DNA from 3 places in the Rhizobium sp. AN5 genome. Region 2 is predicted to be linked to each of the others. Evidence: predicted binding sites of a transcription regulator. Region 2 holds the regulator's gene; each other region holds the start of a gene.
The links. The regulator LexA, encoded in region 2, represses DNA repair genes until DNA is damaged. The targets are predictions, from matches to a motif close to TGTTCNNNNTGTGTTCNG.

Region 1 (9,922 bases), on a different contig from region 2:
GCTCCGCCATGGTGTCGAAAGGTTCTTCCTCGTCAAAAGCGGCAAGGCCGAGCGTCCCACCTTTGACAGCGTCGATATAAAACAGGTCAACGGTGTAGATGTGGTTCATGGTCGCCCGAAGGGTTGGAAAGAAGCTGACGCGAGCGGCAACAAATTCCTCCTGCAACAGCTGAAGACAAGCCTGATGCAGCCTTAAATTAGCCAGCCGGTTGTTGCGCGCGAGTTTGCGGAAAACCCGCATCGGATCGTAGGCCATCGACGTCCCCTCTCATGGCGCCTGATAACGGCGCTTTTCAATCGACGTGTTCAAGCTCGGACTTGCTCTTCAGAACCTTCGCGCCATCTTCCTGCTCGATAAGATAAGCGGGTTCGTCCTTGCTGGCCTTGCGCTTTATCGTGGAACCGGAAATCGTTTTTTCGACATCATCAGTAAACGTCTCGACGATTTTTCCTTCGCCGGTTCCGTTGCCCCATTTCCAGCGAACCTTCGTACCCTTGCGATATCCGGACATCATCATTTCCTGACCAAAGAAAATCAAATGCGAAGGCGCCGGGCTTGTTCCCTCAATCCTCTTCCAGCGTCAGCCGGAATTGCGCCGCCTCGAGATCTTTAGGAGGCTGCATGCCCAGATGTTTCCAGGCAGTGCCGGTCAGAACGCGGCCGCGCGGCGTGCGCTGGATGAAACCCTGCTGGATCATATAGGGTTCTATGATGTCTTCGATCGCATCACGCGGCTCCGACAAGCCAGCGGCGATGGTCTCGATACCAACAGGGCCGCCGCCGAAATTGACCGCGATCATGGTCAGATAACGCATGTCCAGCTGATCGAGACCCATTTTGTCGACAAGCAACCGCGTCAGCGCTTCGTCGGCAATCTCACGGGTGACGGCTTCCGCCCGTGCCACCTCAGCGAAATCGCGAACCCGGCGCAAGAGCCGTCCGGCAATGCGCGGTGTGCCGCGTGCACGCCTTGCTATCTCGCGTGCGCCATCGTCGGTCATGTTCAGACCCATCAGCCGCGCGCCGCGCCGAACAATCAGTTCCAGCTCATCGACAGTGTAGAAGGCCAGACGGACAGGAATGCCGAAGCGGTCGCGCAGCGGCGTTGTCAGCAAACCGAGACGCGTGGTCGCGGCAACGAGGGTGAATTTGGAAAGATCGATCTTTACCGAGCGGGCCGCAGGCCCCTCACCGATGATAAGGTCGAGCTGGAAATCCTCCATCGCCGGATAGAGAATTTCCTCGACTGCCGGGTTGAGACGGTGGATTTCATCGATGAAGAGCACATCGCGCTCCTCGAGATTGGTCAAAAGTGCGGCAAGGTCGCCAGCCTTGGCGATCACTGGTCCGGAGGTGGACTTGAAGTTGACGCCAAGCTCCTTGGCCATGATCTGCGCCAGCGTGGTTTTGCCGAGACCGGGAGGCCCGACGAACAACACATGGTCCAGCGCCTCGCCACGGTTCTTTGCGGCCTCGATAAACACCTTGAGATTGGCGCGAGCCTCGGCCTGGCCGGTAAAATCGTCCAGCGACTGCGGGCGCATGGTGGTGTCGATATCTTCACCGCGCTTGTCCGCCGAAATCAGTCTGTCCGCATCGCTCATAGAGGGCATTCCATTGTTCTAAACCAATTCAAGAGATGGTCTTCGCCGCTATATCACGACTGTCGCATGAAGGCGCTTCACGAAATTCAGCATCGCACCCGGCTTCGTTCGCTTGCTGCGCGCAGCTTAGCGTGAAAGTTCGCGCAGGCCGAGCCGGATGAGTTTGGCACTGTCGCCGCCCTCCCCGCCGTTCTTCAGCGCGGCCGCAACGGCATTTGCGGCCTGATCGCGTGAATAGCCGAGATTGGTGAGCGCCGAGACGGCATCCGCCACCGGCGCGGAGGCGACACCCTCGCCAAGTTCCTGCTTGAGCCCGATGGAAGCCGAAGCTTCTCCTGCAAAGGCAGGCGCCTTGTTGCGAAGCTCGGTAACGAGGCGCACCGCCACCTTCGGCCCTACGCCCGGCGCACGCGAAATCATCACCTTGTCCTGCAGCGCTATCGCATTGGCGAGTTCAGAAGGCGACAGGGTAGACAAGACGGCCAGCGCCACTTTCGAACCGACCCCCTGCACGCTCTGCAGCAGATTGAACCATTCCCGCTCAAGTGCCGACAAAAAGCCGAACAGCCTCAGCTGGTCTTCGCGCACATAGGTTTCGATGAAGAGGACGACCGCTTCACCAGCGGAACCTATTTTTGAGAGTGTGCGCGCCGAGCAATAGGCGACGTAACAAACGCCGTGCACATCCACCAGCACGTAATCCGTGCCGATTTCCTCGATGGTGCCTTTAAGTTTTCCGATCATGATGCCGCCCGCTGCAATGAGACTTCAATATTCAACCGGCCGCCAACAGCCGCGCCATCCTGTCGCCGCCGCGATTATGGGCGTGGCAGATTGCGATCGCCAAGGCGTCCGCCGCATCGTTACCCTTGAATTCTGCTTTCGGCATCAGGATTTTCAGCATCATGTGGATTTGCTGCTTTTCGCCGTGCCCAACACCAATGACGGCTTTTTTGACCGCGTTCGGCGCATATTCGAAAACAGGCAACCCTGCCCGCGCCGGGACAAGCATGGCAATGCCGCGCGCCTGACCGAGCTTCAGCGTGGCGACAGCGTCCTTGTTCACGAAAGTCTGCTCCACCGCCGCCTCATCGGGCTGATAGCTGTGAACGGTATCCGCCAGCCCATCATGCAGCTGGCACAGGCGGGAGGCGAGATCCATATCACCATCCGATGTCACCGTGCCGGACGCGACAAACCGAAGGCTGTTGCCGAAGGTTTCGATGACACCCCATCCGGTGCGCCGCAACCCGGGGTCGATACCGATGATTCGAATCGTCTTTTGCATAAGCCACCCTATCTTTTCGGCTGCGACCCTGCCAGCGATAAGTGAACAAAACGACAACATTGATCAAATTTGCAGTGCTGCATTTACCTCTGCTTAAACCGCGTACCGCATTGTTCCCGCACAAAATCAAAAAAGGGGAGTTGCGGACATGATGATCCGCAGCGCAATATTTTCGCCATATCAGCCATCCGGTGGCGCCATCAATGCATGGTGCGGGAAGCGATACGGCATTGAGGGCTGCATCGGCCATGCTGAACCGTTTTCATTCCATATCCACCAAAGTGCTCGTGATTTTCCTTGCGCTGATGACGATCTCGACCGGGGCTCTCACGCTTCTCGGCTATCAAAGCAGCAGCGGTGTTCTCGAGGAACAGGCGTCGAAATCCATGGAGAGCATTCTCGTCTTCAGGGGCGATATGCTGCAGGAACGCCTTGAGCAGCTTGAAACGCAGGCGGATTCCATCGCCAAGATCGAATCCCTGCAAATGGCGGTAGTTTCCATGCGCAGCGGCTGGGGCACCGTGCAGAAGAGTTCCGGCGACGCAAAAGCGGAACTGCAACGCGTCTTCGTCAAGGAAAACCCCTACGGCGAAAAAGAAAAGCTCATCAAGCCCGAGAATCCGAGCGGCTTTTATTATTCCACCCATGAAAAAACCCAGACGGATATCGGCGGCTACCTCAAGGGAACCCCATTCAGCGATGTTCTCTTCATCGATCCGGCCGGCACGGTTTATTACTCCTATCTGAAGGGACCGGCTTTCGGGGAAACCGTCACGGGTGGCGCCTGGGCGGATAGCGGCCTTGGGGCTGCTTTTGCGCGCGGAGCCACCAACGCAGGAAAAGCCTTGAACGACGTGGCGCAGACGAGTTTCTCCGGCCTGCGCATCGACGCCGCAACCAAAGAGGCCGGCATCTATTTCGGCATTCCGGTAGTCAAATTCGGTGCGTTCAAGGGCATCGTTCTTTTCCGCGTCAAACAAGAGGTTTTCAGCCAGATCCTCGCGAAAGGCATCTCCGCCGGCAGCTCCGAACAATCCGCGATCGTTTCCGCCGATGGCAAGGTTCTGGGCGTGAACGGCAACGGGCTCGTCAGCCTTGATCCGGCAATCTATGGCTTCCATGCACAAGCCCTGAACTCGACCGGTATGACGATTGCCAAGATCGACCGTCCGGACGGCGAAGCCAATGCCTATGCCCGCGCCTTCTCGTTTGCCGGTGAAAAATACCTCGCGGTGGAAAGCATGTTGCGCAGCGAGTTGAACGCTGGCTCCATTTCGATTGCCGGCACGCTAGCCGTCATCGGCCTTTGCGTTCTGGCAGCCATGTGCGCGGCAACCGCTTTTTTTGCACGGCGCCTGTTCGCACCGCTGGAGAAGCTGGCTGGTCTGACCGGCGAAGTGGCGGCAGGCCGTCTCGATGCCGAGATCGGCAATCAGGACCGTAAGGACGAGATCGGCCGCATGGCGCGCGCGCTTGGCAGTTTCCGCGAAAAACTCATTTTGCAGCGGGAAATGGAAGCGACCACGTCCCGCACGCGCGAGGAAGCCGAAACGGCACGCCGCGCACATCTTGCGGAACGGGAGGCCGAGGCCGGCACGCTGCAAATGGTCGTGCGTTCTCTTGACGAAGGGCTGGATCGACTGGCAAACGGCAATCTCGCCTATCGCATTGAGACCGTCTTCCCAGACGATCTTGAAAGCCTGCGCCACAACTTCAATACGGCGCTTGCAAGGCTCAGCGAGACCATGCAGGCTATCGGCGGCAATTCCGCCGCCGTTCGCGGCGGCTCGGAGGAAATGCGGGTAGGTGCAGACCAGCTCGCTGAGCGCACCGAACGGCAGGCCGCCTCCATTACCGAGACGGCAAGCGCCATCAAGGCAATCACCGAAGCCGTCCGCGACCAGATCGAACGCGCCGAACAGGCAACACGGATCGCCCGCGACGCCAGTACGCAAGCCACTGCGTCCAGCCACGTCATGGAGCAGACCATCGCCGCCATGGAAGCGATCCAGACCTCGTCGCGCCAGATCAACCAGATCATCGGCGTTATCGATGAAATCGCCTTCCAGACCAACCTTCTCGCCCTGAACGCAGGTGTGGAAGCCGCGCGCGCGGGCGAGGCCGGCAAGGGTTTTGCCGTTGTGGCGCAGGAGGTGCGCGAGCTGGCACAACGCTCGGCCGCCGCCGCAAAAGAAATCACCAGCCTGCTGAAGCGCTCCACCGACGAGGTTTCCACCGGCGTAGCACTGGTCGAAAAGGCGGGCGCCTCGCTGACCGGCATCGGCAAGCACGTGCAGACCATCAGTTCCCGCATCGAAGAGATCATGGAATCCACCCGCGAGGAGGCGCATACGCTTGCGGAAATCAACAGCACCGTCACCAGTCTCGACACCATGACCCAACAGAACGCCGCCATGGTGGAAGAGACGACGGCAGCCATTCACAATCTCGCTTCCGAGGCGGGAGAAATGGACGGCAGGCTCGGACAATTCGTGCTCGCTCCCGACCGAGAACAAACGGGATATCGCGAAACCCGGCAATTTCGTCGAGCGGGATGAAAAAATGAAAAAGGGGCTTCTTTCGAGGCCCCAATTTTTTTGAACCATCCTTCAATTCTGCACGACTTCTATGGTAAATCGGGACACGCGCCTTACATCCGCATCAAAGACAGAATTTGTGTAGGAGCGTTGGATGATCCCCTTTTCCATTCTCGACCTTTCGCCAATCGGCGAAGGCGAGAGCGTCAGCCAGGCGCTTGAAAATTCTCGCCGCATGGCGATCAAGGCTGAAGACCACGGTTACAACCGCATCTGGCTTGCGGAACACCATGGCATGCCGGGTATTGCGAGCGCAGCCACATCGCTCGTCATCGCCCATGTTGGTGCCGCCACGAAACATATTCGCGTCGGCTCAGGCGGCATCATGCTGCCTAACCACTCCCCGCTCGTCATCGCTGAACAATTCGGCACGCTGGCGGCGCTGTTGCCTGGCCGGGTCGATCTCGGGCTTGGCCGCGCGCCGGGAACCGATATGCGGACGGCAAGGGCGCTGCGCCGCAATCTTGATGCCGGTGCAGAGAACTTCCCGCACGACATAATCGAGCTCCAGCAATACCTTGGCCAGCCCCAGCAGGATCAGGCGATCCTTGCCGTGCCCGGCATGAATTCGAACGTGCCCCTCTGGTTGCTTGGCTCAAGCACCTATAGCGCGCATCTGGCGGCGGCACTCGGCCTGCCCTATTCATTCGCATCGCATTTTGCGCCGGATATGCTGATGGAATCGATCCATATCTATCGCGAGCGCTTCCAGCCATCCGCGACGCTGGACAAACCCTATGTAATGGTGGGGGTGATGGGTGTGGGTGCCGAAACGGACGAGGAGGCACAATATCTCTTTACCTCGTCGCAGCAGCAATTCGTCAACCTGCGTCGCAATGTACGCGTCCCGTTCCCCAAACCGGTCGACAGCATGGACGACTACTGGAACGAAATGGAGCGTTTCTCGGTGGAACATACGTTGCGTTTCGCGGCCGTCGGTTCGCCAGAAACGATCGGACGCCATCTCGACGGCTTTCTTGCTGAAACTCAAGCCGACGAACTGATCGTCTCGATGCCCATCCACAATATCGAAAAACGGCTGCGATCCGTGGAGATCTTCGCCGATGTGCGGACCTCCATCAGGAAGGCCGCCTAAACAAAAAGCCCCGGAGCGATAACGCTGTCGGGGCTTTTTTTTAAATCTGAACCGTCAGGCGGAAAGCTTGGCGAGAATTTCTTCGGAAACTTCGAAGTTGGAATAGACGCTCTGCACGTCGTCATCGTCTTCGAGATTGTCGATGAGCTTCATCAGCGACTGCGCCTTTTCCTCATCCACCGGCACCGTGTTCTGCGGCTTCCAGATGGCCTTGACGCTTTCAGCTTCGCCGAGCACGCCTTCCAGCGCCTTGGAAACCTCGTTCATCGCCTCGAAACCGCAGATGATGGTGTGACCGTCCTCAGAAGATTCGACATCGTCGGCACCAGCTTCGATAGCCGCTTCCATGACCTTGTCGGCATCGCCGACTTCGGCCTTGTAAGTGATCTCACCGACGCGGTCGAAGGAGAAGGAAACCGATCCGGTTTCGCCGAGTGCGCCACCAGCCTTGGTGAAGATGGAGCGGACGTTGGAGGCGGTGCGGTTGCGGTTGTCGGTCAAGGCCTCGACGACGACGGCGACGCCACCCGGGCCGTAACCCTCGTAACGGACCTCATCGTAGTTTTCGCTGTCTGCACCGGAAGCTTTCTTGATCGCGCGCTCGATATTGTCCTTCGGCATGGACTGGGCCTTGGCGTTCTGGATGGCCAGACGCAGGCGCGCGTTCATGTTCGGGTCGGGCATGCCCGCCTTTGCCGCAACGGTGATTTCACGCGCAAGCTTGGAAAACATTTTGGACCGAACGGAGTCCTGCTTGCCCTTGCGGTGCATGATGTTCTTGAACTGTGAATGACCAGCCATGGAAAACCTGATTGTCTTAATTTGGAGATTGCGGGCCTTATAAGTGCGATATGCCCGCCGTTCAAGCCCGCAAGCGCTTTCTCTTAGCCGCAAGAATATAAGGAACTGATTTATCCGCTTTTCGTTTTGACAATGAAAGCGGAAGAGCGGGACATTTTTCACCCTCCCGGTCGCCGCAGCAAACCCAACGGAGGAAACACATGGTCAGCCTGACTGAAGCAAGAGAAAACCCTGCCCGCCAGCTCTGGGATGAGGTCAATTCGGTCCATGCCGGCATGCTTGGCCTCGAGGGTCTGCACAATCATATGCAGCCGATGGCACCGCACGCCGACCCGAAGACCAACACGATCTGGTTTTTCTCCAAGAAAGACACCGATCTCGTCAAAACGCTGAAGCCGGGTTCGCGGGCGCATTTTTGTGTCGTCGGCAAGGACCATGATTATCACGCCTGCCTCTCGGGTGTGCTCGAGGCGCGCGACGACAAGACAAAGATCGAAGAATACTGGAACTCCGTCACCGCAGCCTGGTACGAGCACGGTAAGAGCGATCCGCAACTGACGATGCTTGCGCTTCATGTTGACGACGCGGAAATCTGGGCCTCAACTGACAGCACGTTGAAATTCGGCTGGGAAATCGCCAAGGCCAATATGTCCGACGATAAAATGCCTGATGTCGGCGTTCGCCAGCACCTAGCCTTCGCCTGAGATACTGACTCCCCCGACTTTCCTCGCCGGTCGCTGTACTACATGCCTTTTGGCACCAGTATCTGCGGCTGGCGGGGAAGGTTTCTCATTGAGACCCGGATGATCGCATCTTTTGCGTAGGCAATCTGGAAGCTTTCCCCAAACATCGTCAGAAACTGCTCCAACGGCGGCCCGGTGCGGTGCATGGGCAAGATCAGTGCGGAGCGCAGGCGCTTGACCACGCGGCTCATGCTGTCGGCCCCCATCGTCAAACCGCCATCCACTGGAACCATCAGCACATCCAGACGGCCGATTTCGGCATAATGCTTGTCCGTCAGTTCGTGATGCAGATGACCAAGATGGCCGATACACAGCCCCGCAACCTCGAAGATGAAAATGGAATTGCCGTTTTCCTGAAAGGATTCGTAATCGCCCCAGCGGTTGCGAATGTCGGTCGCGACGTTGCGGATATAGACATCACCGACCAGAAGCTTGTGCTCGGCCTTGTCCCCGGGCGTATCGCTCCAACCGTGCAGCACATGTTGAATGGCCGGATCCGGACTGAGAGTGAAATGCGTCATATGCGCCCGGTTCATCGTCACCACTGTCGGCATGACCGGTGGGCGATAGACGCCATTATAATCTGTGGCGATCGTCACGCCGCCAGGACTTTCGATGAGATAGGTGGAATGGCCGATGAAGCTGATCTTCACCTCTTCCTTAGCCGTGGCCTGCGCCAGCTGGGCACCTGCCGGTTTGAAGCTGGCGAACAAGACGCCGGGAATGTTGCGGGCGATTGCCTGGCACTGGCTGACGGGAGGGCGGCTTCCAGCCTGGGAAAAGGCCGCTCCCGCACACGCAACCAGTCCGGCCATTGCAAGCATTAGCACGCGCAGCATCATGCCACTCCCTCGAACTTGCGAAGAAAGGAGGATGAGGCAGGTTTTGCAGGGCGTCCAGCGCCAACAGCGGCGGAACGCTCACGATCTCGTCATTGTGAACGGGTGATGAGCGCGAGAAGCCGAAAGCTCACGCCCAGAAGGACGGGAGGGTTTCGGAGAGCCTCGGGCCAATTCGCAGCGGTGCGATCTTTTCCGCAAGGCCGGTCCGGTCGGAAATCTCGACGCCGACGCCGCAGATCGTCGCAGGTCCACTGGCGGCTTCGAAACGGCCCTTCGGCATTTTGGAAATGAAGCGGTTGATCGGCTCTTCCTTTTCCATGCCAAGCGAGCTGTCGTAGTCACCGCACATGCCGGCATCCGACATATAGGCCGTGCCACCGTTCAAGATCTGGGCGTCAGCAGTCGGAACATGGGTGTGGGTGCCGACGACGAAGCTTGCGCGTCCATCAACGAAATGACCGAAACACTGTTTTTCGCTCGTCGCTTCCGCGTGGAAATCGAAGATGATGGCGTCGGCCTGCTCCTTCAGCGGGCAGGCAGCGAGAATGTTCTCCGCCGATTTGAAGGGATCGTCCAGTTCCGGATGCATGAAGACCCGGCCCATGATGTTGGCGACAAGCACACGCGCGCCGTTGCGGGCGTAAAAAATGCCCGAGCCCTTGCCCGGCGTACCATCGGGATAATTGGCTGGCCGCAGGAACTGGTCATGGCGCTCGCAGAAGGAAACGGCCTCCTTCTGGTCCCAGACATGGTTGCCGGTCGTCACCACATCCGCACCGGCATTGATGGTTTCGAGATAGATATCCTCGGTGATGCCGAAACCACCGGCGGCGTTTTCGCCATTAACGATGACGAAATCGAGCTTCAGATCGGAAACAAGCCCGGGCAACCTGTCCCAGACAGCCGTGCGTCCGGTCTTGCCAACCATATCTCCGAGAAAAAGAAGCCTC
Region 2 (9,922 bases):
TGCGGATCCTCGATCATTTCGTTCCACTGCGCGATCCAGCCGACGGTCCGGGCCAGTGCGAACAGCACGGTAAACATGGTCGTTGGGAAGCCAAGCGCCTTCAGCGTGATACCCGAATAGAAGTCGACGTTCGGGTACAGCTTCTTCTCGACGAAATAAGGATCGGAAAGAGCGATCTTTTCAAGTTCGAGCGCGACCTGCATGATCGGATCGTCGGAATTGCCGGTGGCTTCCAGCACTTCGTACATCGTCTTCTGCATGATCTTGGCGCGCGGGTCGTAGTTCTTGTACACGCGGTGGCCAAAGCCCATCAGGCGGAACGGATCGTTCTTGTCCTTGGCGCGGGCAATATATTCCGGAATGCGGTCAACCGTGCCGATTTCGTTGAGCATGTTGAGCGCCGCTTCGTTGGCGCCGCCATGTGCCGGACCCCAGAGGCAGGCGATGCCCGCTGCAATACAGGCGAACGGGTTTGCACCCGACGAACCGGCAAGACGCACCGTGGAGGTGGAAGCGTTCTGCTCGTGATCCGCATGCAGGATGAAGATGCGGTCCATGGCGCGAGCCAGAACCGGATCGACCTTGTACTCTTCGCAAGGCACGGCAAAGCACATGTGCAGGAAGTTGGAAGCGTAATCGAGGTCGTTCTTCGGGTAAACGAAGGGCTGGCCGATATGGTACTTGTAGGCCATGGCGGCGATCGTCGGCATTTTCGCGATCATCCGCAGCGAAGCGACCATGCGCTGGTGCGGATCCGTAATGTCCGTCGAGTCGTGATAGAAGGCCGAGAGAGCGCCGACCGTGCCGCACATGACGGCCATCGGATGTGCGTCGCGACGGTAGCCGGTGAAGAAGCGGCTCATCTGCTCATGCACCATGGTGTGGCGCGTGACGCGGGTGTCGAAGTCCTTCTTCTGCGCAGCCGTCGGCAATTCGCCGTAAAGCAGCAGATAGCAGGTTTCCAGGAAGTCGCCCTGTTCGGCAAGCTGCTCGATGGGGAAGCCGCGGTGCAGAAGAACGCCTTCGTCACCATCGATATAGGTGATCTTGGATTCGCAGGAGGCTGTCGAGGTGAAGCCGGGGTCGTAGGTGAAGGAGCCCGTGTGCTTGTACAGCGTGGCGATATCGACGACGCTTGGTCCAATCGTGCCTTCCCTGACCGGGAGTTCGACCTGTTTTTCGCCAAGTGTCACTGTAGCGCTTTTTTCCGTCATACTGATCCTCCGAAAACATGCGGGTGGGGGCGTTGAGATACGCCCCGCGGTTAAGCGTCTACCGATTAGCTATATGATCCTTGCGCGGATGCCAAGCTATCCAAAGGTCAAATTGTGCATTGCGGCAAACGCAATCGCGTTGCTTCAGGCTTTCCCGGCAGCAGCAATTCAATCTCGGTCAACGCATCGTTAAAGTAAAGGATTGCAATCCCCAGCGCTGGTCTGCAAACCTGTTTTTGGTGCGGCAAGGGGCGGTGGGGATTGCTCGGTCAAGGGGAAAAACAGCATTTCGGATATGCTAAAACGATGCAGGGAGACATGCCCGGCACGCGGGAAATTCTGTTTCCTCTCCGCCGAAGCAGTGATGCGGCAACATATGACATCCCCGCCATTATTCCCGAGACTAACCGCAACACTACCGTGGCGGAAAAAATCGCCACGTGCCTGGCCGAGGAGCGCGCATTCGGCCACGATTTTCTTTTCATTCCCGTTTCCATCGGCTGCGGCGCGGTACTCTGGTTTTCTCTAGATGCCACGCCTTCCCCGGTCGTTTTGATTGCCACATTTCTTTTTGTCGCCGTTCTGGCACTCTTTGTGAGATATAAAGCTGGCATTGCGGCAGCGGTTTGCGGCCCTTTCGCTTTTCTATTGCTCGGCATGCTTCTGGCCGATTTCGAAACCCGACGGGCAGGGACCTTGGTGCTGGATACCCCCGTCACCACCACCATCACCGGCACCGTGGCGCGCCGGGAGGTCGATGCACGCGGCTACTGGCGATATGTCGTTGATCTGACCGCAACAGCGGACCCGACATTGTCGCGTCCACCGCAGAGGATATCGGTGCTTTCGCGTGGCGGAGGCGAGCCTATCGCACTCGGCGCCACCCTTCGCGGCAAGGTCCGCCTCTCGCCGCCATCCGGCCCCGCCTTGCCGGGACTGAACGACTTCGCCTTCACGTCCTATTTCAGAGGTTTAGGCGCGACCGGTTTCTTTTATAAATCACCGCAAACGCTTGTGTCACCTGTTGGTGACGCAAGGCCTGACAAGGGTTGGTTGGAATGGGCCGATATGCGGCTCTACGGCCTTCGCAGCGCAATTGCCGAACGCATCCGCACCACCATCGGCGGTGATGCCGGAGCCTTCGCCGCCTCCATCATCACCGATGAGAGACAGGCCATATCGGCGGAGACGATGGAAGCGTTGCGGCTCTCCGGCCTTGCCCATATCGTTGCCATATCCGGGCTCAACATGGCACTGGCCTCCGGCATATTCTTTGTTGGCCTGAGACTGGCCTTCAGCCTGTTTCTCGCCTTTGCGCAGCGCTGGCCGGTCAAGAAGATCGCGGCTTTCGCGGCACTGCTGATGACGTTCGCCTATTATCTGATTTCCGGTTTCGCCGTTTCCGCCGAGCGCGCCTGGCTGATGATGTCTGTGATGCTGATTGCGGTCCTTTTCGATCAACCATCACTCAGCCTCAGAAACGTTGCCATTTCCGCCCTGATCATTCTGGTTTTCTCGCCCTCGGAAATCATGGGTCCGAGTTTTCAGATGTCATTTGCCGCCACCATAGCGCTTGTTTCGGCCTATGCCTTCTGGAGCCGTTGGCGCACGGATCGCGAGCGGCTGTTCATCGGGCGCAAGCCCGCATGGCTGAAGGTGGCGGAAATGATGGGCGCGGTCATTGGCGGCGTTATCACGACGTCGCTGATCGGGGGCCTTTCGACGGCGATCTATTCGGCCGAACATTTTCACCGTGTCACCACCTATGGACTGTTCGCCAATCTGGCTGCGATGCCGCTCATGTCGCTGATCGTCATGCCATTCGCTCTTCTCGCCATGCTGCTGATGCCCTTCGGGCTCGATGCGCCGTTCCTGAAGATCATGGGTTATGGCATGGCACTCGTCATCGAGGTTGCAAACGAGGTGGCCTCCTGGGGCGGCAGCGCAGCGACTGGGCGTCCGCATGGCTGGTTTATCGGTTTGGCTTCGGTGGGTTTCCTGCTGCTGACATTGCTGCGCAGCCGGCTTGCGCTTCTTGGCATCCCGTTTCTGCTCTTCGCCTTCGGCGTGTCGGCAGTTACGGCCTATCGTGATCTGCCGGATCTATTGATTCACGAGGACGGTGAATTGGTGGCACTCTTGGAGGACGGCAAGGTCTCCACCACAAAAGCCCGTCCGCAGGGCTTCGTTTACGGCCAGTGGCAAAGGGCGCTGCTGCTGCCGGAAAAAACCGTGCCGCCGGATTTTATAAATGGTGAGAGCACGGCAAATACTGCTGGTTCTCACTCGAGATCGCAACTGTCGCCGGAAGACATGGCTGTGGTGGTGCGCGAGATGACGGCGGCGCTCAAAGACGCCGAAGCTGGCGTCTTCATCTGCAGGAAAGACATATGGTGCGTAGCGAGCGCCGCAAGCGGAGAGTGGATCGTCGTTCTGGAAGATGGCCGCTTCGCCGGAAAAGCCTGCGATATTGCCGATATCGTCGTTGTTTCCCGCAGAACCTCTTTTTCGCAGTGCCGCTCGGGTGCACTCCTGCTCAGCCGTGACATCTTGCGGCGTCTCGGTTCTGTGGAAATAGATTTTGCCAACAAGAGGGAGGAGGGTGTGGCGAGCGGGCTGCGCGCCGCAATCGCCGGAACGGACAGGCCCTGGAGCCAGCACCGTTATTACGACTGGAAGTGCGGACGTTTCGACCGTGATCTGCCGCAGCCCATCATCCGGCTGCTGGCGGCGTCGCAATGACCGCCGCAAACGTAGATCATCAGGCCATTGCGCGCAGATCTTCAGTCAATTCGCCTATCCCGCCAACTTCCTCTTCATGACCAGCGTCCCGCCAGCTCTCCTTCAAACCGGCCTCGTACCATTCTTGCATGGCAGGCAGGGCGAGCAGCCGGTCGCAATAGGCTTTCGCTGCTGGCGAAAGATCCGCGCTGCCATAGGTCTGGAAACGGAATGCAACCGGGCAGAAGAAAGCATCGACCGCCGTGAATTTCTGACCGGCAAGATACGGCCCGCCGAATTTCGTGAGACCCTCGCTCCACAACGCATCGATCCGCTTTATATCGGCCTTAAGCCCGGCATCGCCACCCCTGGGTTTGACCCGAATGCCCACCGACATGGGATAAAGATTGCGCAGCGACGAAAAGCCGGCATGCATCTCACTCGCGGCCGAACGCGACCAAGCCCTCGCATGCTTGTCGCTTGCCCAGACGCCCTGGTGTCTTTCGGCAAGATATTCGACGATCGAAAGCGTTTCCCAAACCGTCATACCCTCGTCGACCAGGCAGGGCACCTTGCCCGTCGGCGAAAAGGAGGAGAAGGAGACGCCTTCACCGAACGGAATGAGCTTTTCATCAAAGGCGATACCGAGCGTGCGCATCAATACCCACGGCCGCAGCGACCATGAAGAATAGTTCTTGTTGGCTATATAAAGATCGTACATGGCGTATCTCCCGGATATGACGCGCATTTCTACACCTGCCAAGCGTTCATGGAATATCGAAAATTATCCATGGCTCCCATAAACGCCGTTGATGAATGGTGATGTGGGGTCGCTGAGAGCGCGCCTCGCGATAAGTCACCCTTTGGTGATGACTAGAAACTGACTGCGCAGCACGACAGAACTACGTTGCTAAAAAACAGCGGATGGGATCACTTCGACAATTACAGAGAGCAGCCCATTCGCCACCACGCCTGTAGCTAGACCGAAGCATCTGTATGGAGCAGGAGCTCAGTTTAGAAAGGGCAACGCGCATAGGCTGAATGGTGCATATCCTCGTGCACCCGCAAAAGCACGCCACGTTTGGAAACAGCCAAAACTATTATAGGCGCCATCTTCACGATGACGCCTATTGTAAAGTGAATACATTCGGTTCGATAAGATCAATGGTAGCGGCGGATCAGCCCCACCAGCTTGCCCTGAATTTTCACCCGGTCCGGCCCGAAGATACGGGTCTCATAGGCTGGGTTTGCCGCCTCGAGCGCAATGGAGGCTCCCTTGCGGCGGAAGCGCTTCAGCGTGGCTTCCTCGTCATCCACCAGAGCCACAACGATATCCCCGGGATTGGCGGTGTTGCCGTTGCGGATGATGACTGTGTCGCCGTCGAAAATGCCGGCCTCGATCATCGAATCACCCTTGACCTCAAGAGCGTAATGTTCGCCCGTGCCAAGCATGTCCACTGGCACGGCCACATCATGGGTGTTGTTCTGGATGGCGGAAATCGGCACGCCCGCAGCGATGCGGCCCATGACCGGCACGGTGACAGCCCCGCCCAGATCGTTGGCCGGCGTCTTGGGGGCGGGGGCCGGTTCCGGCGTCTTGGGCTTGCCAAGGCTGCCTTCGATAACGCTTGGCGAAAAGCCGCGCTGCGGCCTTGCGCCCGGCGTATAAGCCTCGGGCAGCTTGATGACTTCCAGCGCCCGAGCCCTATTCGGTAGCCGACGAATGAACCCGCGCTCTTCGAGAGCGGTTATCAGGCGGTGGATGCCGGATTTCGAAGCAAGATCGAGTGCGTCCTTCATTTCATCGAAGGAGGGCGGCACGCCGGACTCTTTCATTCGTTCATGAATGAAGAGAAGCAATTCCTGCTGTTTGCGCGTGAGCATGAGGAAAACACCCTTTAGAATCGTAGTGGAAGTCGCGAAACAAATACAGAACGAACACTATATGTTCCATATGTGTTCTGCAATCCCCTAAAATTTCGTGAAGGTGGCATCTGTTGCTGTGATGATTTGCCTCACAGCACGCAATTGTGCTTTTGTGCGGTCGAAACCGTCCCGGCATGCTCCGGGCGGAAGGCCAGCAGGATACATGTCATGACGAAACCCTATAGCGTTGACCATCTCGTTTTGCCCGTGGAAGTCATAGGCGTCGCCGTGAAGCGCCTCGTCAGTCTTGGCTTTACGGTTGCGCCGGAGGCTCTGCATCCTTTCGGCACCGAAAATGCCTGCGTATTTTTCGCCGATGGCACGTATCTGGAGCCGCTCTCAATTGCTGATCCGGCTAAATATAATGCCTCGATAGAGAGGGGTGATGTGTTCACGGGCAGGGATGTGGCCTTCCGGCAACGGGACGGGCAGGAGGGTTTTTCGGCTCTTGTCGCCAGGACCGAAGACGCCTTGATTGACCATGAGCGGTTTCGGGCAGCCGGCCTTTCGGCGGGCGATGTTTTCGAGTTTTCGCGGCCTGTTCGGATGCCGGATGGCTCGCAAGGCGAGGCGGCGTTCCGGCTGGCTTTTGCGGCAAGCGGGGCGGCCGCGGATTTCTTTTTGTTCAGTTGTCAGCGGCTTCAAGCCCTGCCGGGCGATCGCACCATGCTGGAGCGCCACGCCAATGGTGTCACCGGCCTCAGTGAAATCGTCCTGTTTTCTGGCGGCGATGCGAAGGTGGCGGGCCTGATCGAGACGGTGTTTGGCTGTGAAGGCAAACTGTCTCCGGGCGGTGATATGGTTTTCGCAACCGGCAACGCCAGCATCAGATTGACCGGAAAACCGCCTTTCAGCGGGCAGGCCCTGAATGCTCAGGATGGCAACGAAGGCGGATTGCGCGGCGCGGGCATCGTCTTTTCGTCACACGATCTTGCCGTGACAGAAGCGGTGCTTGCTGCTAATGGCGTGTCCTGCGCAAAAGCGGACGGCCGTCTGGTGGTGCCCGTAGCACCCGGTCAGGGTGTTGCCTTCGCCTTCGAGGAAAAATGATGAGCGTTACGAACAATCTTAAAGTCACTGCCGGCGACGGCGCCAGCAAGGTTTCCTTCTCGAATACCGAGCGGTTTTCGCTGATTGCCGGCCCCTGCCAGATGGAAAGCCGCGAACATGCCTTCATGATCGCTGGCGTCCTGAAGGAGCTTTGCGACAAGCTTGGAATAGGGCTTGTCTACAAGTCCTCTTTCGACAAGGCGAACCGCACTTCGCTTTCCGGCAAACGCGGCATCGGCCTGGATAACGCGATGCAGGTTTTTGCCGATCTCAAGAAGGAATTCGGTTTTCCTGTTCTGACCGACATCCACACGGAAGAGCAATGCGCCATCGTTTCCGAGGTGGTGGACGTGCTGCAGATTCCGGCGTTCCTAAGCCGCCAGACCGATCTTCTCGTTGCCGCCGCCAAAACCGGCCGCGTCATCAACGTCAAGAAAGGCCAGTTTCTGGCGCCCTGGGACATGAAGAACGTGCTTGCCAAACTGAATGAGAGCGGCAATGCGAATGTGATGTTGTGCGAGCGCGGCGCGTCCTTCGGTTACAACACGCTGGTTTCCGACATGCGCTCGTTGCCGATCATGGCAGCGCTCGGCGCACCTGTCGTGTTCGACGCCACCCATTCGGTGCAGCAGCCGGGCGGGCAGGGCGGCTCCACAGGTGGCCAGCGCGAATTCGTCGAGACGTTGGCGCGTGCGGCCGTTGCGGTTGGCGTGGCTGGCCTCTTCATCGAGACCCATGAGGATCCGGACAATGCGCCGTCAGACGGCCCTAACATGGTCCACCTGAAGGACATGCCGAAACTGCTCGAAAAGCTTCTGGCTTTCGACGCGATTACGAAAGCCTGATCGGCTGACCGTTACGGCGGGCACTTTTGTGCCAATCGATTTTAATGGCGGGCGGGCCGTTTCCGCTGCCCACCGTCATTGTAATTTCTTCGCCATCGTCTAAGACAGGCGACGGAAAATATCTGTTCCATTCCCAAGGGAGAGACCATGACTGCCATTACCGATATCATCGCGCGCGAAATTCTCGACAGCCGCGGCAATCCGACCGTTGAAGTCGACGTTTATCTCGAAGACGGCTCCATGGGCCGTGCCGCCGTTCCCTCCGGCGCCTCCACCGGCGCGCATGAGGCGGTTGAGCTGCGCGATGGCGGCAAGCGTTATCTCGGCAAGGGCGTGGAAAAGGCGGTCGAAGCCGTCAATACGGAAATCTTCGACGCCATCGGCGGTTTCGACGCTGAAAACCAGATCCAGATCGACCAGATGATGATCGCGCTCGACGGCACGCCGAACAAGTCTCGCATCGGCGCCAACGCCATCCTCGGCGTGTCGCTTGCCATTGCGAAGGCTGCCGCTGAAGCCTCCGGCCTGCCGCTTTACCGTTATGTCGGCGGCCCGAACGCGCATCTGCTGCCGGTTCCGATGATGAACATCATCAACGGTGGCGCGCATGCCGATAACCCCATCGACTTCCAGGAATTCATGATCCTGCCGGTCGGCGCAGAAAACATTCGCGAAGCCGTGCGCATGGGCTCCGAAGTCTTCCATACGCTGAAAAAAGAACTGTCCGCACAGGGCCACAACACCAATGTCGGCGATGAGGGCGGTTTTGCACCGGGTCTCGAAAGCGCGCCGGCAGCACTCGATTTCATCATGAAGTCGATCGAAAAGGCTGGCTACCGTCCGGGCGACGACATGTTTATCGGTCTCGACTGTGCCGCGACCGAATTCTTCAAGAACGGCAATTACGTTTATGAAGGCGAAGGCAAGACCCGTTCGCCGATCGAGCAGGCCGAATACCTCGCCGAGCTCGTGGCGAAGTATCCGATCATCTCCGTTGAAGACGGCATGGCTGAAGACGACTGGGATGGCTGGAAGGCGCTGACCGATCTCATTGGCAACAAGTGCCAGCTGGTGGGCGACGATCTTTTCGTCACCAACTCAGCCCGCCTTCGCGACGGTATCAAGATGGGTGTCGCCAACTCCATCCTCGTCAAGGTCAACCAGATCGGTTCGCTTTCCGAGACGCTGGACGCAGTCGAAACGGCGCACAAGGCAGGTTACACCGCCGTCATGTCGCACCGCTCGGGCGAAACGGAAGATTCCACCATCGCCGATCTCGCGGTCGCAACCAACTGCGGTCAGATCAAGACCGGCTCGCTTGCCCGTTCCGACCGGCTCGCAAAGTACAACCAGCTTATCCGCATTGAAGAGATGCTGGGTCCGCAGGCTGCTTACGCCGGCCGTTCGATCCTGCGCGGATAATTCGCGTTCGGGTTTTGCGATATGGCCTGCCGCCTGGCGGGCTAGTCTCAGGGATGGGCGGTTTATCCGCACTGCTCACTCCGGAGTTGATCCGGGGTTCAGTCAGCCCAGGTCCCTGGGTTGAAAAGGACGCTTTCCACGGCGAAGACGCGCTGTGGCTTGATGCCGGATCAAGCCCGGCATGGCGAACTCTCTCTGATATCGTCGGCATTATTAGCCCGCCTTTGGCGGGCTTTTTTGCGTCTGTCAGCCGCGCGGAATTTAAGGTCAACGGATAGTTAAACAATCCGCATTAGTCTCGAGACTCACATTATGCGTTTTAAGGCTTCTCTCCGGCATGTGGACCAGACATCATAAAAAGAGACGATTCGGCCGTTTGATCGTTCCGGCCATCACGATCGCTTTTCTTTCCTATTTCGGGTATCATTCCATCCACGGCGACTTCGGCCTTCAGGCGACGGAGCGGCTGGAGAGGCAGCGTATTGCCAGAACGGCAGAGCTTGCAAAGCTGACGCAGGCGCGCGTTGCGCTGGAGCGGCAGGTCGAATTGTTGAGCGACGGTTCTCTCGAACGTGACATGATCGACGAGATTTCCCGTTATCAGTTGAATATGTCCCGTACGGACGAAATTGTCATCATGAATACCTACTTCTAATTAACCGAAATCAAGTTAATTAATGATTTGTGATTTATTCACAGCACTTTAGCGTGAATATGTGCCATGCGTTTAAAGCATTGCTGCAT
Region 3 (9,922 bases), on a different contig from region 2:
GATTTATAAAAACCCGTCGCAAAGTTCTTCCGCGCCGCGATCCGACGGAAAATCCAGAGGTTTTCATCGCCACCGCCCTTGCGCTGGTCGGCATCGACCAGCAGCGGATCGTCGTCCGGATTGGGCGTGAAGGAGCGGGTCGTGTGTTCCAGCGTGCGCGGATGCGGCGCGGTGAAACCGAGCATCGGCCCACCCCAGAAATGCGGCTGGTACTTGCGCCAGTAGTCATAATTATCGGGCTTGTCGATCGTCTGATCGCCGTCGACATGATCGATTGCAAAGCAGATCGACACGGCCTGCACATTATCAGGCTGGGCGCTTGCCGGCGCACTGGGCTCACCCGTGTCCGATTGCGCCTCGAACCCCTTGGCATATTCCGTGCCCGTCATCGGCAACAGATCGCCAAGCTCGGTGGCATCAAGAGTGTAGTCGGCGGAAATGACGATCTCGGCTCCGCTGTCGCGATGGCGCACGGTGATCGCGCGGACCCTATCGCCATCCACATCGGCAGCAACCGGCCGATAGGGCTTGAGCACCGTCAGCCGGTCGGCGCCGATATAGGGCATAAGCATGCATTCCATCACCGCAAGGCTGACGCGCGGCTCGGCGCAGATGCGGCTGACCCAGCCGCCGCCCGGATTGAGGTCACTCCAGGAGCGGGCGCCTTCCGTCAACGGATAATGGTCGCGGTAATATTGGCGCACGCCGTTGCGTAGCGCGCGATAAGAGCGGGTGATGCCGAACTGCTCGACCCAGCTATGTTCGTCCGATGGAACGGCCTGACTGGTCAGCTGACCGCCGATCCAGTCATATTCCTCGGTCATGATCACGCGCTTTCCGGCGCGTGCGGCACCGAGCGCCGCCGCCACGCCGCCAAGGCCACCACCGACCACAAGAATGTCTGCTTGCATCTCTTTCACGTCGTCTCATCCGTTTTGTTGACTGGGAACTTATCTGGGGAGGCCACTGGAGCCGGCCCCAATGTTTCACCCTTGACGGGTTGGCACTTGAGTAGAATCTGACTTCCCGGGCTGCCGGTCTCGATGCGGTTCACCAGCATTGCAGTCGCCTGCCGGCCCATCTCTTCACGGGGAATTTCATAGGATGTGAAACGCACCGGGCTGCGGCCGGCACGAATATGGCTGCCAAGCACGACCATCGAAAACACGTCGGGCACCCCAATTCCGCGCTCCCGTGCCAAAGTCTCGACGCGCACCGCATCCGCCAGTTCTATGAAAAATGCCACCGTCGCGCCGCTTTCGATGATCGCGTCGAGGATCTTTTCGGCAGGCCGGTTTACCGCCTTTATGTGCAATGCAAGCGTCGCCGCCGTGCCGAGCGCATCACTGAAACCTCGCCAGCGGTCGGCAATCGATTCCGCCGGACCCGCAGGGCCGATATAGGCGAGCTTGGAATGCCCGAGCATCATGGCATCTTCAACAAGCTGCCGTGTGCCCGCGGCATAGTCGCCGCCAACATAGGGCACGGGCCCGCCAGCATCGTCGCGTCGGCCGATCGCCACGAATGGATAATCTTCCGAGACCAACCGGGTAAGCTCCTTGCGGTCGAATTCACGGCCCAGGACCAGGCAGCCATCGGCGATCCGGAGCCTGTTGCCCTCGGAAAAAATCTTGCGGTTGTTGCCGACGCCGGCACTGGTCAGCAGCAGAAGATCGTACGCCTGCTGTTGCGCCTCTTCCTCGATGCCCAACAGGAACGGCGTGAAGAAGTCCGCCTGTGCGCTTGGAAAAGCAGGCTCGTAGGTGAAGACGCCGAGGATGCGATTGAGCCCCTTGGCCATGCGGCGCGCGATAGGGTCCGCGACATAACCCGTCTTGCGAATGACCGCCTGTACGCGTTCGCGTGTTTCAGCCGGGATACGTGCAATCGCGGTCGGCGCGCCGTTGAGAACAAGCGATACCGTGGCCTGACTGACGCCAGCAAGCTTCGCAATATCGTTCTGAGTAAGGCGTTTATGGCTGGTCACGCAATGCCCTCCCCGACATTCGCTGACTGCTAATACGTATTAGCTGTTAATGCGTATTAGCACGACTTCCCTACTCGGTGTCAAGAGGGGAAAGACACGCTTGCGGAGAGATGTTTTGACGAAGGCGTATGAAGGCGGCCAGCCCGGCCTTATGACGGCCGCGCTGGGCTATGGGCTTTCATACCAGCGGTAAAATGGTGCCCGCTGCGGGTTCAGGGTGCCGAAGGCGTCTTTGCGTCGGCAAGCTTTTGCTGGAGAAGCCAAGTCCACATCGCCTCATCGCCGAGCACTTTTGCCTCCACCTCTTCATGGTTCGTATCCTCAAAAACCGTCAGCCGCACATTGCGTTTCAGTTCCTGGAGACGTTGAACGAGGACAACAGTATCGGACAAAGGAATCACCTCGTCCCTTGAGCCGTGAAAGGCCCAGAAGGCTGTCTTTTCATTGGTGCGGTTGAGGTAATGGCGGATGCCGCCACCGGCAATTGGGACGACCGCAGCAAAAGTTTGCGGAAACTGCTCGGCCATTGACCAGGCGCCGAACCCTCCCCGGCTATATCCGATCAGATAGATACGGCTGCGGTCCACCCGATGATCCCCCACAACGGAAGCCAGGACGCTTGCGACACGCTCGATCGGATAAAGCAGTTCCTCACTCGGATTTTGTGGCGAAAACACCATGAAAGGAAAATCACGGCCCCCTTCGATCAGTTTTGGCAGGCCGCTGCGGCGCAGCTTTTCGACGTCGCTTCCGCCCTGATCGCCGCCATGCAGCCAGACCACGAGAGGATAGGTTTTGGCCGAACCGGCATAGTCTTTGGGCGTGTAAAGCAGATAATTGATGTCCGACGCGATCGTTGCGTCAGACCTCATGGCCTTCTGCTCGGCAAACGCAAATGTCGATGTGGCCAGTGCTGCAACAGCGATCAGGCATAGTTTCAGATGCTTCATGCTTTTGTCCTCCCAACAACCACGTCTTCCAAGACGCGACTGGTGAACTCATCAGCCGTCGGGTTGGTTCAGTGGTTTGAAAAGCATGCCGGTCGACACGCCATGCGGAACCCGATTGAGGCTGCGAATATAGATCAGCCAGGTTTGTCCACCGCAGTGTGGAGGACAGAGACATGCGTTCATTATTTGTTCTGGCCTGCTGTTTGAGTTTTTGCTAATCATTGCAACAAGAGTGCTTTTGAAAAATGCCGTCGTCGTGCGGATAGGCAAATATCAAGGATGCAGGCATGGCGGTTGCCTATCTGGACAAACTCAACGAGCAGCAACGCAAGGCCGTGGAACATGGCGTTGGGCTTTCAGGCGGACACACGGCTGGACCGTTGCTGATTATCGCCGGTGCCGGTTCCGGCAAGACCAATACGCTGGCGCACCGGGTGGCGCATCTGATCGTCAATGGCGCCGATCCTCGCCGCATCCTGCTGATGACGTTTTCACGGCGTGCCGCTTCCGAAATGTCGTGTCGTGTCGAGCGTATCTGCAAGCAGGTCATCGGCACTAACGCCGGAGCCCTCACGGATGCGATGGCCTGGTCCGGCACGTTTCACGGAATCGGCGCGCGCCTCTTGCGAATCTATGCGGAACAGATTGGACTGGACGTGGATTTCACGATCCACGACCGCGAAGACAGCGCTGATCTGATGAACCTTGCCCGACACGAGCTGGGTTTTTCCAAGACCGAGAGCCGTTTTCCGACAAAGGGCACCTGCATTGCGATCTATTCGCGCGCCGTCAATTCACAAACGCCGCTGAAAGAAATCCTGCGCCAGCACTATCCATGGGTGTCCAGCTGGGAAGAAGAGCTCAAGCAATTATTCGCCGCCTATGTCGAGGCCAAGCAGGCCCAGAACGTTCTCGATTACGACGATCTTCTGCTCTACTGGGCCCAGATGGTCAGCGATCCCGACCTTGCAGGCGATATCGGCAATCGTTTCGACCACGTGATGGTCGACGAATATCAGGATACCAACCGGCTGCAGGCCGCGGTGCTGATGGCACTGAAGCCGGGCGGTCGCGGCTTGACCGTGGTGGGTGACGATGCCCAGTCGATCTATTCCTTCCGGGCAGCAACGGTGCGCAATATCCTTGATTTTCCGGCATCTTTCAGCCCGGCTGCCGATATTATCACCCTTGATCGCAACTATCGCTCGACACAGCCGATACTGGCTGCCGCCAATGGTGTCATCGACCTTGCCCGTGAGCGGTTCACCAAAAACCTCTGGACCGAACGACAGTCACTCGAGCGGCCGAAGCTCGTGACTGTAAAAAGCGAAACCGAGCAGGCGAACTTCATTATCGACCAGGTGCTGGCCAATCGTGAGACCGGCATGACGCTGAAGCAACAGGCGGTGCTGTTTCGCACCTCCAGTCATAGCGGGCCGCTTGAAGTTGAACTTACACGCCGCAACATTCCCTTCGTAAAATTTGGCGGCCTGAAGTTTCTCGACAGTGCCCATGTAAAGGACATGCTGGCAGTATTGCGTTTCGCGCAAAACCCGCGCGACCGCGTCGCCGGTTTCAGGCTACTTCAGATGCTGCCGGGTATCGGGCCGAAGAAAGCCGGCACTATTCTCGATACGATTGCGGCAGATCCCGAACCTTTGCTCGCCCTTGCCGAAATTCCGCCGCCACCCAAAACCGGCGGTGACTGGGTATCCTTCGTGCAGTTGCTGGCGAACATGCGAAAATCGCACGGCGGCTGGCCATCAGATATCGAGCAGGCGCGGCTCTGGTACGAGCCCCACCTCGAACGCATCCATGAGGATGCCGAGACGCGGAAGGCCGATTTGCTGCAACTCGAGCAGATTGCCGGCGGCTATCCTTCCCGCGAACGCTTCCTCACCGAACTGACGCTCGATCCGCCGGATGCCACCAGCGATCAGGCAGGCGTGCCGCTGCTCGATGAGGATTATCTGACGCTTTCAACCATTCATTCGGCAAAAGGCCAGGAATGGCGCTCCGTCTTTATCCTGAACGTGGTCGATGGCTGCATACCTTCCGATCTGGGTGTCGGCTCCACGCATGAAGTCGAAGAGGAACGCCGGCTGCTCTATGTCGCCATGACGCGCGCCAAGGACAGCCTGTCACTGATAACCCCGCAACGGTTCTTCACCCATGGCCAGAACGCGCAGGGAGACCGGCATGTCTATGCCGCTAGAACCCGCTTCATACCGGCAACTTTGCTGCAGTTCTTTGAAACCGCCACCTGGCCCCTGGTTTCGGCCGCAGCCTCCGAGCGCAGCGCGCAGCAGATCCGCATCGATGTAGGCGCGCGGATGCGCGCGATGTGGAAATAGGGAAGATCGTACAGGCTGGAACGATGGATAACAACCCTGTTCGAAAGATCATCCATATTGACATGGATGCCTTTTATGCATCGGTGGAGCAACGCGACAACCCCGCACTTCGCGGCCTGCCGGTCGCCGTCGGCGGATCGGCCGCACGAGGCGTGGTGGCTGCGGCAAGTTACGAGGCGAGAACCTTTGGCGTCCATTCAGCCATGCCGTCCGTCACTGCCAAACGGAAATGCCCGGATCTGATCTTCGTACCGCCACGCTTCGAGGTATACCGGCAGGTGTCGCAACAGATACGCGAGATATTTGCCGAATATACCCCTCTGATCGAGCCGCTATCGCTCGACGAAGCCTATCTCGATGTCACCGAAAACCTGAAAGGCATGGAGATCGCCACCGAAATTGCGCTGGAGATCCGCGCAAAAATCAAGGCGGTCACCAGCCTCAATGCATCTGCCGGCATCTCCTACAACAAGTTTCTGGCCAAGATGGCAAGCGACCTGAACAAACCGAATGGCCAGGCCGTCATTACGCCGAAGAATGGGCCTGGCTTTGTTGAAGCCCTGGCCGTCAAGAAATTCCATGGCGTAGGACCCGCCACGGCGGAGCGGATGAAACGGCACGGCATCGAAACAGGGCTCGATCTCAAGTCGAAATCACTCGGTTTTCTGCAACAGCATTTCGGGAAGTCCGGCCCTTATTTCTACAACATCGCCCGCGGCATCGATGAACGGCAGGTCAAGCCCGATCGCATCCGCAAATCTGTCGGCGCAGAAGACACATTCGCCGAGGATATCCACGATCTCGACTTGGCGAAGGCGGAGCTTGGTCCTTTGGCTCAGAAGGTCTGGCGCTATTGCGAGGCCCACGACATCACGGGAAAAACTGTGACCGTGAAAATCAAATATTCGGATTTCAGCCAGGCGACACGCAGCAGGACCGTGTCGGGAGCCGTGCCTGACCTTGCGACTATCCAGGAGATGTCAGAGACCCTGCTTGCCTCCGTCTTTCCATTCAAACGTCCGGTAAGGCTGTTGGGGATCACCCTTTCGTCGCTGAGCACCGAAGAGAGTGAAGAGGAACCGCAGCTCGCGCTTGGCCTGTGATGCCCCTGTCCCGAAAACGAAAAAGCCCGCCGCGGGAGGAGGTGCGGCAGGCTTTCCGAAATTTCGAACAACGGCTGGGAGGAGGAGTGCCATTGTTCACAAGACAACCCTTGGGAGGAGGATAGGGTCATCTCAATCCGAAGCTTTGCGGGAGGAGGTGCATCGCTTCGATGAAAACAAGATACCCGGTTTTGCCGCATATTAAATAGGCTTTAATGCAGCGCAGCCATGCAAGACACGCACGAGTCTGCTTTCATCAGCAGTGGCGCGACCCAGATGGATTGCGTCGCCTGTACCCTTAGAATTTCACGCTGGCCGTGAGGCTGACGTTGAAGGGCTCGCCGACTGCATTGGCGTAGCTGGTGGAGCCAATGGATGAGGTATAATAGCTTTTGTCGAAGATGTTCTTCAGATTGAGCTGCAGGGTTACCGGTTTCTCCAACTGAAGCGTATAGGTCGCAAAGGCGTCGAAGACGGCATAACCCGGCAGGTCATAGGAATTGTCGTTGATGCCGGCACGCTGGCCGACGGCCCGCACTCCTCCGCCGATCCGCAGCGTGTTGCCGTTCGGCCCGACCTCACCGACATCATAGGCAAGAAACAGCGAGCCGGTGTGACGCGCGACATTCGGCAAGCGCTTGCCGGCATAGGTGGAATCTTCGAGAACGAGAGCGTCCGTATAGGCATAACTTGCGATTAGATCGAGACTATCGGTAAGGCTGCCGGCAATATCCACCTCCACCCCGCGCGAGCGAACGAGACCGGCGGCCTTCACCGTCGACACACCGCCTACATCCTCCGAATAGGCGACATTGCGCTTGCGGGCATTAAACAAAGCAATATTGGCATTCAACCCGGTGAACAGGTCGAACTTGGCACCCACCTCATAGGAAATGCCCTCCTCCGGATCGAGCCCACCATAATAGGCTCCGATCGAGGATTGCGGGCGGAAGGTTTTCGCCACATTGGCATAAAGGGATGCATCCGGCGTGAGCTTGTAGACGAGACCGGCATTGGGGATGAGTTCGCCGCCATTGTTCTTTGTGTTGACGACGAAGGGGCGGCCTTTGCCGGCATAGATGTCGTAATACTGGTAGCGCAAACCGCCGACAGCGATCCATTGATCGCCCAGATGCACGGCGTCCTGCATATAGATCGAAGCAGTGGAAAGCTCCTCCGTCTGGTCGCTGTCGACGGCCCTGACCGTCGTGCACGCCGGCAACCTGCCGTAAACGGGATTGTTAATGTTGAAATTCGTCGAATTCGCGCATCGCAACATGTTGGTGCGCAGCGTGTCGCTGTAATCGTAGGACATGCCGAACAGCAGATCGTTGCGCAGGCCACCAATATCAGCCTCACCGGTCAGGTCAGCGCGGGCCGCGTGGTTGTAGATGGTGGAATATTGCGTGGCGTCAGCACGCCGCGTCACCTGCCCCGTGCGGGAATTGTAACCCATCACGCGGGCCTGGTTGTCGGAATATTCGTTTTGGCTATAGGCGTAGTTCAGCGACAGTTTCCAGTCTTCGGACAATTGGCGGTCTATTGAGATACTCGCCAGATCGGATTTGCCATCGGTGATGTTATAGGCCTCGTCCAGCCTGAGACGTCGGCTGACATTGATTGCCTTTCCTGTCGCCGGATCGAAGATCGTGCCGCGATCGAAGGGCACGCTGTAATCCTCATGCATATAGGAAACCGTAATGTCGGTATCCTCGCCGCTCCATTTTAGCGAGGGTGCGATCAGCCAGTTCTTCTTCTCACCAAAATTGCGCCAGTAGTCGCTGTTCTCCCCCTGACCGATCAGGCGATAGGAAAAATCCGTTCCCGCAATAGGTCCGGTCACATCGAAACCGCCGGATGTACCGTACTTGCCCGCCCCAAAGGCTGAGAAGCGCGAATAGGCTTCGGCGGAGAAAGTATCTTCAGGCTTCTTCGTCACGACATTCACCATGCCGCCCGGATCGAGAATGCCGTAGAGCGTGGATGCCGGCCCTTTCAGCACTTCCACTCGCTCCGCCGTATCGTTGAAGGAATGCGGCAATGCGGTCTTCAGCCCGTTGATGAGGATCGAGCCATCGCGATTGTCACCAAAACCACGGCGGATAACGGCATCCTGCGTGCCGCCCAGCGTGTTTGACTGGGTAACGCCGCTGACATTGGCGAGCGCATCATCGAGCGAGCGCGCCTGCTGGTCACGCAGCACTTTGTTTGTCACGACGTTGACCGATTGCGGAATATCGAGGATCGGCGTCTCGGTGCGCGTCGCAGTGCCAGTGGTTATCGGCTGATAGCCGCGCGCACCTTTTTTGACGTCGGCATTAACGGTTATCGTCTCAAGCACGGTCGTCCCGTCGGCATTTTTCTTCGGTGCCGTGGTCTCCTGCGCAAAAGCAGGCAGGGCAACTCCGGCCAGAAGCAACGCCAACAGCGCTCGCGAGCCTACCTGAATGATCATCGAACCGTCATGCATCTGTCTTGTCCCCGGCTGCCCCAAATCGTCATCGCGACGATGATGCACCGCTCTTTCAATTGATGAATGTAGTAGTCAACTTTAATTCGGCTTGTGACGGGCGAAACATCTGGTGGATGCGCGCTCCCTCATGCCTCCACAGTTCTGATTCGAGCTCAAGATCGTCGCTTTTTGTGCAAATCACCGCGTAAAAACCGGCTTTTCGAAAGCTATATACTTGACTACTACAGTCATCAATAATTCTGGTGGCGGCTCGCAAACGGGGAAGATCTTGGACGACGGTGGCAAAAACAGACGCGCGGACATACGTCTTGCGGCCAATGCAATTGAGTTTGCCTATGGCGACACCCCCGTGCTTGCCGACGTGTCCATAGACGTTGCGCCGAACCGATTTACCGTTCTGCTCGGTCCGAACGGGTCGGGAAAATCGACGCTTCTCTCCGCACTTGCCCGCCTGCACCGCCCGGCAAGCGGCCATATCCTTCTCGACGGCCGCGACATATTTCATCATCCCACACGGGAGGTGGCGAAGCGGCTGGGCATGCTGGCACAGCAGAACCACACGCCGGAAGGGCTTTCGGTCTTCGATCTCGTCTCCCGTGGCCGTTACCCGCATCAGGGATTTTTGAAGCAATGGAGCGAGGAAGACGCGGACGCAGTGGACGAGGCACTTTCCGTGACCGGAATGTCCGGCCTTGCCGAAAGAGCAATCGACAGCCTCTCCGGCGGCCAGCGCCAGCGCGCGTGGATCGCCATGGCGCTCGCGCAGCAGACAGATATCATCCTGCTGGACGAACCGACGACATTTCTGGATCTGCATCACCAGATAGAGGTGCTGGATATGCTGGCTGGCCTCGTCACCCACCACAAGCGCACGATCGTTGCCGTGCTGCATGATATCAATCTCGCCCTGCAATATGCCGATCACCTGATTTTTCTGAAGGATGGACGGCTGCGGCACCGGCTGGAAACAGCGACGCTGTGCGATGCCCAAATCATCTCGGACGTTTTCGACATGCCTGTCGCCCAGCTCACGCATCCGGTAACGGCGAGGCCGG

Region 1: a site for LexA is predicted at 2,935-2,952, ahead of ruvC (crossover junction endodeoxyribonuclease RuvC). Genes of this name have one in related genera too.
Region 3: a site for LexA is predicted at 3,114-3,131, ahead of CRP02_RS11160 (ATP-dependent helicase). Genes of this name have one in related genera too.

What each region holds. Positions count from the first base shown of each region.
Region 1 is NZ_OCMJ01000003.1:793,241-803,162, forward strand. It holds gene CRP02_RS07040 (DinB family protein) at 1-256, opposite strand, end outside; gene CRP02_RS07045 (DUF2945 domain-containing protein) at 294-512, opposite strand; gene ruvB (Holliday junction branch migration DNA helicase RuvB) at 565-1,605, opposite strand; gene ruvA (Holliday junction branch migration protein RuvA) at 1,732-2,349, opposite strand; gene ruvC (crossover junction endodeoxyribonuclease RuvC) at 2,381-2,893, opposite strand; gene CRP02_RS07065 (methyl-accepting chemotaxis protein) at 3,142-5,451, shown strand; gene CRP02_RS07070 (LLM class flavin-dependent oxidoreductase) at 5,585-6,586, shown strand; gene CRP02_RS07075 (YebC/PmpR family DNA-binding transcriptional regulator) at 6,641-7,387, opposite strand; gene CRP02_RS07080 (pyridoxamine 5'-phosphate oxidase family protein) at 7,588-8,091, shown strand; gene CRP02_RS07085 (MBL fold metallo-hydrolase) at 8,130-8,972, opposite strand; gene CRP02_RS07090 (TIGR00282 family metallophosphoesterase) at 9,100-9,922, opposite strand, start outside.
Region 2 is NZ_OCMJ01000004.1:1,133,765-1,143,686, forward strand. It holds gene gltA (citrate synthase) at 1-1,214, opposite strand, end outside; gene CRP02_RS18000 (ComEC/Rec2 family competence protein) at 1,521-3,956, shown strand; gene CRP02_RS18005 (glutathione S-transferase family protein) at 3,976-4,656, opposite strand; gene lexA (transcriptional repressor LexA) at 5,097-5,819, opposite strand; gene CRP02_RS18015 (VOC family protein) at 6,030-6,911, shown strand; gene kdsA (3-deoxy-8-phosphooctulonate synthase) at 6,911-7,756, shown strand; gene eno (phosphopyruvate hydratase) at 7,904-9,178, shown strand; gene CRP02_RS18030 (FtsB family cell division protein) at 9,516-9,833, shown strand.
Region 3 is NZ_OCMJ01000003.1:1,680,570-1,690,491, reverse strand. It holds gene CRP02_RS11175 (FAD-dependent oxidoreductase) at 1-911, opposite strand, end outside; gene CRP02_RS11170 (LacI family DNA-binding transcriptional regulator) at 917-1,987, opposite strand; gene CRP02_RS11165 (prolyl oligopeptidase family serine peptidase) at 2,200-2,937, opposite strand; gene CRP02_RS11160 (ATP-dependent helicase) at 3,225-5,291, shown strand; gene dinB (DNA polymerase IV) at 5,315-6,394, shown strand; gene CRP02_RS11150 (TonB-dependent siderophore receptor) at 6,693-8,864, opposite strand; gene CRP02_RS11145 (ABC transporter ATP-binding protein) at 9,136-9,922, shown strand, end outside.